3 regions of the Mesorhizobium sp. CNPSo 4689 genome follow, and region 2 is predicted to be linked to each of the others. Evidence: predicted binding sites of a transcription regulator. Region 2 holds the regulator's gene; each other region holds the start of a gene.

Region 1 (3,246 bases), on a different contig from region 2:
ACTGCCTTCCGCGTCTCGGAGGCGGCGGGGATCGTCGGCAGGATGTCGGCGGTCGCCGTCGCGACTTTCTTGCGGGCTCAGTTCTGTGGGTTCTGCGGCGCTGGCTTGAGGCGTACGCCCCTGCCGCCGCGCTCGCTGGCCTGGTTCTCGCCGATCAGCTCCACCCCGGCCTCGTCGAGGGCCTGGATGACCTTCATCAGCGTGTCGACCACGCCCCTGACGACGCCGTCGCTCGCTTCCATGCGCTGGATGGTCGGAAGCGAAACTCCGGCGCGCTCGGCCAGCGTCTTCTGATCGATGCCGGCCAGCGCCCTTGCGGCGCGCATCTGCGCGGCGGTGATCATCGGCCAGAACCCTTGTCTGAGTCTGCAGTGTCAATGGATAATATAAGGATCATGATGTTTCAAGCATCATTACAAACAGATGAAACATGGGTCATTCGCTATCCGTCACCGCTTTGCGCCGCTGCAGCACGCGCGCCACGAGCCAGCACAGCATGGCCCAGGCGAAGCCGGCGCACCAGCCGGCCAGCACGTCGGAGGGCCAGTGGACGCCGAGATAGACGCGACTGATGCCGACCAGCACGGTGGTCAGCACCGCGAGGCAGAGCACAAAGATCTTCGTCGTCCGGCCATGCAGGAAGCGGGCCGCCAGCGAGCCGAGCGTCAGATAGGTCACCGCCGACAGCATGGCGTGGCCGCTCGGGAATGAGAACGACGTCTCGTTGACGAGATGCGAGACGAGATCCGGCCGCGGCCGATCGATGCCGGCCTTCAGCAGGCTGGACAACACCTGGCCGCCGGCCACGGCGACGAAGATCAGCAGCGCCGTTGCCGGCCTGCGGATCATCAAGAGATAGACGATCACCGCTGCCGTGATCAGCACCAGCACACTGGCGCTGCCGAGGCTGGTGATGTCGCGCATCGCCCCTTCCAGCCACGGCGGCCCGATCGGGCTGTCGGGTTGGCCCGCCTTGCGGAAGGCGAGCAGGATTTCGGTATCGAAGGCATGCGCCGTGCTCGCCCGCGCCACCTCCATCAATTCCTCGAAACCCCACAGCCCGCCGGCGATCACCAGGCCGGCCAGCAGCACCGGGAATTCGATGCGGTTGAGCAATGCGTGAGCGAAGGTCTTCATCGGGTCCCGCTAGAGTGGTTCATCGTTTCACGGAAACGCCGAACCGCTCTTTCCCTTTGTTTTTGGCGCAATTCCGAACGGAAAACCGTTTCACACTTTTCCTGAAATTGCTCTAGAGGCGCGTTTGCAGATAGGGCCCGAGCATGATCAGCGCCACCGCCGCGACCGCCAGCACGATGCCGGTCGCCTGCAGCGCGTTGACGCGTTCGCCGAAGAACACCAGCGCCACGACATTGACCGACACCAGTTGGATCACCGCCGACAGGCTGAACGACACCGACATGCCGAATTCGCGGATCAATCTCAGCATGATAAGATTGCCCAGCGAATAGAGCGCCAGCGTCACCACGATCTTGCCCAGGCTCGGCGCCAGCCCCCATTGCTTGGCCGCCGTTGCCGCCAAGAGGAAGATCACGGTCGAAATGCCGAGCTGAAGTAATCCGGAAAGACTCACTTTTTGCCCCTGAATGACGTTTGTGGCAGCCCTTGTTTCCGAAGCGTGCCGGGACGTCAAGCAACGTCCATCGCACCAAGGTCCGGCTGGTGATTGAACCCGGCTTACAATGTCACGAAAGTGTGATCAGCCGACTGTAAGGGTCGAACAGGTACCCATGCTCCAGCCACACCAAAAAGCCAGAGGCAAGTCTCATGACCGACGATCGCTCCCCCGACGCCCGTTTCCGCACCAGCCTGCTCGAGGAAAATGACGGCCCGGCCACCAACCCTACCGACAACCGCACCATGGGAGAGATCATAGCCTCGCGCTTCTCGCGCCGCGGTTTTCTGAAAGGTTCGCTCGCCGTCTCGGCCATTGCCGCCACCGTCAGCCCGCTGGCATTGGTCAGCGCCAACAATGCCCGCGCCGCCGAAGGTTCGGCCTTCTCCTTCGACGAGCTCGAAGCCGGTATCGACGACAAGCATCACGTAGCACCCGGTTACGATGCCGATGTGCTGCTTCGCTGGGGCGACCCGCTGTTTGCCGATTCGCCTGAATTCGACCCGACGAAGCAGTCGGCCGAGGCCCAGCTGAAACAGTTCGGCTACAACAACGACTATGTCGGCTATATCCCGATCGACGGCTCGGCCGAGCACGGCCTGCTGGTCGTCAACCACGAATACACCAACTCGCACCTGATGTTTCCGGGCATCGTGAAAATCGTCGACAAGGACGGCAAGAAGGCGCTCGAAGTCGCACCGCTCAGCAAGGAGCAGGTCGATGTCGAGATGGCAGCACACGGCGGCACCATCGTCGAGATCCGCAAGGACGGCGGCAAATGGCAGGTCGTGCGCGACGGCAAGCTCAACCGCCGCATCAGCTCCAACACCGAAATGGCGCTGTCCGGCCCTGCCGCCGGCCATGACCGCCTCAAGACCAGCGCCGACCCGTCCGGCACCAAGGTCATCGGCACCTTCAACAATTGTGCCGGCGGCGTCACGCCCTGGGGCACCTATGTCATGGCCGAGGAAAACATCCACGGCTATTTCTCCGGCGAACTGCCGGCCGACCACAAGGAAGCCACCAACTACAAGCGCCTCGGCATTCCCGAAGGTGCCTATGAGTGGGGCGCGCACTATGACCGTTTCGACCTCGCCAAGGAACCGAATGAGGCCAATCGCTTTGGCTGGATCGTCGAGGTCGACGTCAACGACCCAGCTTCGACGCCGCGGAAGCGCACCGCCATGGGCCGCTTCAAGCATGAGGGCGCCGAATCGATCGTCGCCAAGGATGGCCGCGTCGTCTTCTATCTCGGCGATGACGAGCGCTTCGACTATGTCTACAAATTCGTCACCAAGGGCACGTTCAACCCGAACGACCGTGCCGCCAACATGAACCTGCTCGACGACGGCACGCTGCATGTCGCCAAGTTCGTTGAGGACGGCTCGGTCGAATGGCTGCCGATCGTCTTCGGCCAGGGCCCGTTGACGGCCGAAAACGGTTTTGCCGATCAGGCCGACGTGCTGATCGAGACGCGCCGCGCCGCCGACCTGCTCGGCGCCACCAAGATGGACCGCCCCGAGGACATCCAGCCCAATGCCGGCAACGGCAAGGTCTATGTCATGCTGACCAACAATTCCAAGCGCAAGGCAGAGCAGGTCGACGCCGCCAAC
Region 2 (3,246 bases):
AGCCTGAAGAAGGCGGCGATCTGGAACGAGGTGAAGGACCGTCTGCAAGAGCCCGGCACCGGCCTTTCCGGCGGCCAGCAGCAGCGCCTGTGCATCGCGCGCGCCATCGCCGTGTCGCCGGAAGTGATCCTGATGGACGAGCCCTGCTCGGCGCTCGACCCGATCGCCACAGCCCGCGTCGAGGAGCTGATCGACGAGCTGCGTCAAAACTACACGATCGTCATCGTCACGCACTCGATGCAGCAGGCGGCGCGTGTGTCGCAGCGCACGGCCATGTTCCACCTCGGCTATCTGGTCGAGGAGGGCGCCACCGACAAGATGTTCACCAACCCCGACGACAAGCGCACGCAGGACTACATCACCGGCCGGTTCGGCTGAGTGGTCCGGCGGCAACTTTCAGGCACGAGGACAGGATCATGGGTGAACATCATACCGTCGCCTCTTTCGACGAGGATCTCGGGCAGATCAGCAAGCTGATCTCCGACATGGGCGAACTGGCCGGCGCGATGGTCGGCGGGGCGACCAAGGCCCTTCTGAATTCCGACAATGCACTGGCACAGAGGGTGGTCTCCGACGACGCCATCATGGATGCGCGCCAGCGCGAGCTGGACGACCGCGCCATCACGCTGATCGCCAAGCGCCAGCCGATGGCCAACGATTTGCGCGCGGTGGTCGGTTCTATCCGCATGGCCGGCGATCTCGAGCGCATCGGCGACCTTGCCAAGAACATCGCCAAGCGCGTTGGCACCGTCGGCCTCAGCGTCACGCCGCGCGACCTGTCGCACTCCATCGATGTGATGGCGCAGTTGGTGCTGGTCCAGGTGCAAGGGGTGATCGAGGAATACGCCGCCGCAGACGCCGCGGCACTCGCCAAGCTTCGGAACGACGACGAGCGCATCGACGTCAAATACACCTCGGTGTTCCGTGAGCTGCTGACCTACATGATGGAAGATCCGCGCAACATCACGGCCTGCACGCATCTCTTGTTCTGCGCCAAGAATCTGGAGCGCATTGGCGACCATGTCACCAACATCGCCGAGAACGCCTACTATGTGCTGACAGGCTCGCAATTGCCAGCCAATCGTCCCAAGCAAGACGAGACAGCGATGTCCGCGCCGGCTGCATGACAGGGGTAACCGACTGATGATAGCGCCACGCATCATGGTGGTGGAGGACGAGGAGCCGCTGGGGGTGCTGCTCCGCTACAATCTGGAATCCGAAGGCTACCAGGTCGAGGTGGTGACGCGCGGCGACGAAGCCGAGATCCGCCTGCAGGAAAACGTTCCCGACCTGCTGGTGCTCGACTGGATGGTGCCGGCGGTTTCCGGAATCGAGCTTTGCCGGCGCCTCAGGATGCGGCCCGAGACCGAGCGGCTGCCGATCATCATGCTTACGGCGCGTGGCGAAGAGAGCGACCGCGTGCGCGGCCTCTCCACCGGCGCCGACGACTATCTGGTCAAGCCGTTCTCGACGCCGGAATTCATGGCCAGGGTCAAGGCGCTGCTGCGTCGCGCCAAGCCGGAAGTGCTGTCCAGCATGCTCAAGGTCGGCGACATCGTGCTCGACCGCGAGTCGCACCGGGTCTACCGCAAGAAGAGCGAGATCAGGCTCGGGCCGACCGAGTTCCGGCTGCTCGAATTCATGATGCGGCATCCGGGCCGGGTGTTCTCGCGCAGCCAGCTGCTCGACAATGTCTGGGGCGAGACGATCTATATCGACGAGCGAACGGTCGACGTGCATGTCGGCCGGCTGCGCAAGGCGGTCAACAATGGCCGCATGCCCGACGTCATCCGCACCATCCGCGGGGCAGGATACGCGATCCGGGAAGATTAGGTATGTGCTGATATTCAGGCCTGCGAACGGCGCGGCCTGGCCTCAACACATCTCAAGTCGCGATCAAGCCACGTTCTTTCCTGCCGAACCCGTTCGCTGCTGGACGCCCGGCGCGAAAATCTCCTGGTCGACGAAGCCAAGCGCGCGCATGGCGCAGCCCTCGCGGATCAGCGGCAACTCATTCGGCTCGGTGTCGAAGGAGATCGATTTCGAGTGCTGGCCGCCGGCGGTCTGGGCAATCGCCTCGCGCAGCGCCGGTTCGATCAGATCGAAAGCGGCGGCGCTGACGCCGACCATGGCGACGGGTGCGGGATCGATCAGCGCGAACAGGCTGCCAAGGCCGAAGCCGAGCGCCTCGCCCGCCTTGCGGTAGGCTTCGCGCTCCGGCCCGTCGCTCTCGCGCGCCCGGGCGGCGAGCGCGCGCATGTCGGCGTCGCCGACATCGGTCGGTTCGGCATCCTCACTCATCATCCTGGCGTTGCGCCAGATGGCATAGTTGCCGGCATAGGCTTCGACGCAGCCGCGCCGTCCGCAGCGGCAGAGCGCGCCGCCCGGCCGGTGGATCATGTGGCCGAACTCGCCGCCGGACGAATGAGTGCCGGTGAACAGTTCGCCCTTCAGCACCAGCCCCATGCCAATGCCGTGCGAGAGCAGGATGGCGATGAAATCGTCGCGGTAGCGTTCGGGATCGCGCCATTGCAGCGCCACCGCCATCATGTTGCAGTCGTTTTCCATGGTAGCGGGAATGCCGAACTCGCCTTCCAGAATGTCGGCAAAGGGGATGTCGGTCAGCGACGTGATCGGCGACCACAGCATGGCGCGGGCATGGGTGTCGGTGATGCCCTGGATGCCCATCGCGATGCGGGCGACGCTGCGGACATCGAGATCGGGATCCTCGAACCGGCGCCGGACTATCGCCGTGCATTCGCCGATCAGCTCGTCGCGCGGCATGGTCAGCGTGTCCAGGCGGCGTTGCTCTTCGGCAATGACCTGCCCGGCATAATCGATGACGGCGACGGAGAGGAAGTTGAGCGACAGCACCACGGTCATCACCGCGGTGGCTTCCGGATTGAGGCCGAGGCCGACCTGTGGCCGGCCGCGCTTCAGCGAAGCCGCTTCGCTGGGCTTGCTCTCGGTCAGGATGCCTTCCTGGATCAGGTCGGAGGAGATCGCCGAAATGGTCGAATGGCTGAGGCCAGTGGTCGCGGCGATCTCGGTCCGTGACGGCTGGCCAGCCCTGCGCACGGCCGAAATCACCATCGCCCGGTTGCGCCGGCGTAGATCGTCGTGGCGGATTCCAACCGACATGGCCTGCGTCTCCTCCCTGCCGCCGCCGCTTCGTGAACGTCGAAGGCCGTCGACGCGCTCACTGAATATTGGCAGAATCGGGAAGTCCTGTCATTTATTTATTCC
Region 3 (3,246 bases), on a different contig from region 2:
CTGAAAGGCGCGATCCGTCAGCTTCAGCTTGCGCTGGTAATAATAGGCATAGGTCTCGAGATTGACGAACTGGCGCTGTCCCGGCGCATGATCCATCAGCGAAGCCAGCTTCACCCGCTTATCGGTCTCGAAATTGGCGAAGGCCCTCAGGCAATCGGGTGCCGAAACTTCGCAGCGCAGATGGATGAAGTGATCAGCCCGCAGCCGGTCCTGCTCGACGCTATCCTCGATCGCATCGGCCAGCTTGCGGATGTCGGCGGAGTTCAGGTCGGCATCCTCGTCCATGCCGACGCGCAAGGCGTCGAACACGGTGGTGATGCCGGCGGTCGCCACCTGCGCGTCATGGGCAAGCACGGCGGCGATCGGGTTCCAGCGCACTTTCGGCCGCGGCGCGTAGTGGCCCTCGAGATGGTCGGTGTGGAGTTCGACCAGGCCGGGGATCACGTAGTCGCCGCCCATGTCCTCGCCGGTGCGGGCGGCGCCGGGATCGATGGCGGCAATCAGGCCGTCGCGCAGCACGAGCGAGCCCTCGACGATCTCGTCGGCAAGCACGATGCGGGCGTTGGTGAGAACGGTCTCGGCGGTCATTTCAGGCAGTCCTTGATCTCAGGCAGTTTTTCTGGCCGGGCGACGCCCGAGCGCGTGATGGGAAAGCACCATGAACGGCGCGCCCGGTTCGGTTTCGACAAACAGCGTAAGCGCATCGACGGGCACCGGCCGCAGCAGCACCTCCGCGAACAGGCTGTCTATTGCTGCGCGCAGACGAGGGCTTTCCTGTGACGCGGCGCGGCCGGACAGCGTCATGTGGAAGCGAAAGGTCTCGAAGACGTAGGGGTAGCCCCACTGGCAGAGGTTGCGGAATTCGGCCGGCTTCAGCGAATCGGGGCTGCGGCGTTCGATCTCAGCCTCGGTCAGCGGCGCGCGGAAGCGGTCGAAGCCGAGCACAACGTCATCCGCAAAACGGTTGAGCGCCGGCAGCGGCGCTTCCGGCACGAGCGCGAAAAAGCCGTCGATCTGGCCGACGACGAGGCGTGGAATGGTGACCGGCATGGTCGCTTCGGCGAAGCTGTCGAGTGCCGCGCGCAGCGAGGCTTCCGTCTCGTTCGGCGCCAGCTGGAAGGGCGCCTTCAGTGTCGCATGGAAGCCGTAGCGCCGCGCCGACGCCGTATGGAAGGCGACTTCCGCCGCCGACAATTCACCGACGGCCTCGACCGGCCGGGTCGCGGCGCCGAACGGATCGCGGCCAAGCCAGTTGGCGGCGATCCGCGCCAGCGGCTCGTCCTGCCTGGGAGTGAAGTAAATGGCGTAGCGCATGAGAAAACCTCGTCAGCCCGCTGCCATAGGTGATTTCCATGACGGATTGACGAAGCTTTGAAGAGTTTTCGATGGCAAATCGACCCAGCGGGGTCCTTAGCCGACGATTTTTCCGTGCTGGACCAACAAATTCTGGATCACGCCTTCATCAGCCATTCGTGCTCGGGCGCGTTGTGGAATTTCCAGGTGCGCTTCGGCCCGGCCATGACATTGAGATAATAGAGGTCGTAGCCATGGCAAGCTGCGCAAGGGTGATAGCCCTTGGGCACCAGCACGACATCGCCATCCTCGATCGCCATCGCCTCGTCCAGCGCACGCGCGCCGTCTGTGTCGGGATCGGTGTAAACGCGCTGGAAGGCAAAGCCCTGCGGTGGGTTGAGGCGGTGATAGTAGGTCTCCTCGAGATAAGACTCCGCCGGCAGATTGTCCTGGTCGTGCTTGTGCGGCGGATAGCTCGAGGTGTGACCACCCGGCGTGATGACCTCGACCACCAGCAGCGAATCGGCCGGCTTGCCTTCCGGCAGGATGTTGGTGACGTAACGCGTGTTGGTGCCCTTGCCGCGGGTTTCCTGGCCAAGATCGTCGGGCGCGATGACGCGAACCGGCAGGCCGCCGCCAAGCCCCGGCGCCGAGCAGACGGCAAGCTCGAGATCGGTGTCGGCGGTGACCGACCAGTCCGACCCCTCGGGCATGTAGACCGACCACGGCTTGCCGTCGAAGGGCGACATGCGCTGGCCGAGCAGGCCAAGATCCTTGCCACCGACGCTTGCCTTGCCCTTGCCGGTGACGAAGACCAGGCAGACTTCGCGATCTGTGGTTTCACCGGACGCGCTTTCACCGGGCTTCAGCCGATGCAGATCGAAACCGACATAGGTCCAGCCGGCATTTTTCGGCGTCACATGGGCGACGCGGCCATGGCCCTTGTTGGCTTTGACGAGCAGCTTCGACATCTGGGTTACTCCTTCGGTTCGGGCTCGGTCGGTGCCTTGCCCTCTTCGGCTGGCTTGTAGAGGTAGAAGAACTGCCAGACGGCGTAGCCAGCGAAGCCGAGCGCGATCACGCCCCAGAATGGCGTGCCGGAGGCGAACTCGATTGCCGACCAGATCAGGCAGACCGCGACGATGGCAACGCGCCGCCACAGCGGCCGGAAGAACGGGTGCTCATTATCTTTCATCGGGCCAATCCGGATTTCACCAACCGGACCTCGGATAGGCCGCCGGTCACGGCAAATCCAGCGTTCATGCGTTGGGGAAGCCTTGCGTCTCGACCGTGTACCCCGAAGCCGTCATCACCCGCATCAGCTCCTTGTAGCCGACCTGGGCCATTTTGAGCGGCGGATTCTTCTTTGGATCCTGCTCGGCCTCGACAACGAACCAGCCCTCATAGCCATGATCCGCCAGCCTCTGCACGATAGCGCCGAAATCCAGCGAGCCGTCGCCGGGCACGGTGAAGGCACCGAGCGCCACGGCGTCGAGAAAGGACTGCCTGGTGCGGTCGAGACTGTCGATCACGCCCATGCGTACGTCCTTGACGTGAACATGGTTGACGCGCTTGTGATGATTGTCGATGGCGCGCAGCACGTCGCCGCCGGCAAAGGCCAAATGACCCGCGTCGAGCAGCAGCGGAATGCCTTCGCCGGAATGGCGCATGAAGGCGTCGAGTTCCGGCTCGGTCTCGACGACCGCCGCCATGTGGTGATGATAGGACAGCGGCATGCCTTTCTCGGCACACCATTCGCCGAATTCGGTCAGCCGCCGGGCGTAGGCCTTCATCTCGTCGCCGGAAAGTTTGGGCTTGGTGGCGAGTGGCTTCGAGCGGTCGCCCTGGATGGAACGGCCGACCTCGCCATAGACGATGCAAGGCGCGTTCACCGCCTTGAACAGATCGATCATCGGCTGGATGCGATCCTTGTTCCTCGCCATCTCCTCATCG

The links. Region 2 encodes PhoB, which activates phosphate uptake and scavenging genes when phosphate is short. Its sites were predicted from a motif close to TGTCATNNANCTGTCAT; they were not measured.
Region 1: a site for PhoB is predicted at 1,702-1,718, ahead of AC04SI_RS31745 (PhoX family protein). Genes of this name have one in related genera too.
Region 3: a site for PhoB is predicted at 1,353-1,369, ahead of AC04SI_RS15880 (DUF1045 domain-containing protein). Genes of this name have one in related genera too.

The regions. Positions count from the first base shown of each region.
Region 1 is NZ_JBWLUZ010000058.1:12,024-15,269, reverse strand. It holds gene AC04SI_RS31760 (helix-turn-helix domain-containing protein) at 78-344, opposite strand; gene AC04SI_RS31755 (phosphatase PAP2 family protein) at 436-1,137, opposite strand; gene AC04SI_RS31750 (hypothetical protein) at 1,250-1,591, opposite strand; gene AC04SI_RS31745 (PhoX family protein) at 1,786-3,246, shown strand, end outside.
Region 2 is NZ_JBWLUZ010000003.1:458,806-462,051, forward strand. It holds gene pstB (phosphate ABC transporter ATP-binding protein PstB) at 1-378, shown strand, start outside; gene phoU (phosphate signaling complex protein PhoU) at 417-1,127, shown strand; gene phoB (phosphate regulon transcriptional regulator PhoB) at 1,144-1,833, shown strand; gene AC04SI_RS07345 (ROK family protein) at 1,897-3,141, opposite strand.
Region 3 is NZ_JBWLUZ010000010.1:28,215-31,460, forward strand. It holds gene AC04SI_RS15875 (alpha-D-ribose 1-methylphosphonate 5-triphosphate diphosphatase) at 1-588, opposite strand, end outside; gene AC04SI_RS15880 (DUF1045 domain-containing protein) at 607-1,314, opposite strand; gene iolB (5-deoxy-glucuronate isomerase) at 1,452-2,264, opposite strand; gene AC04SI_RS15890 (DUF3329 domain-containing protein) at 2,270-2,488, opposite strand; gene iolE (myo-inosose-2 dehydratase) at 2,553-3,246, opposite strand, start outside.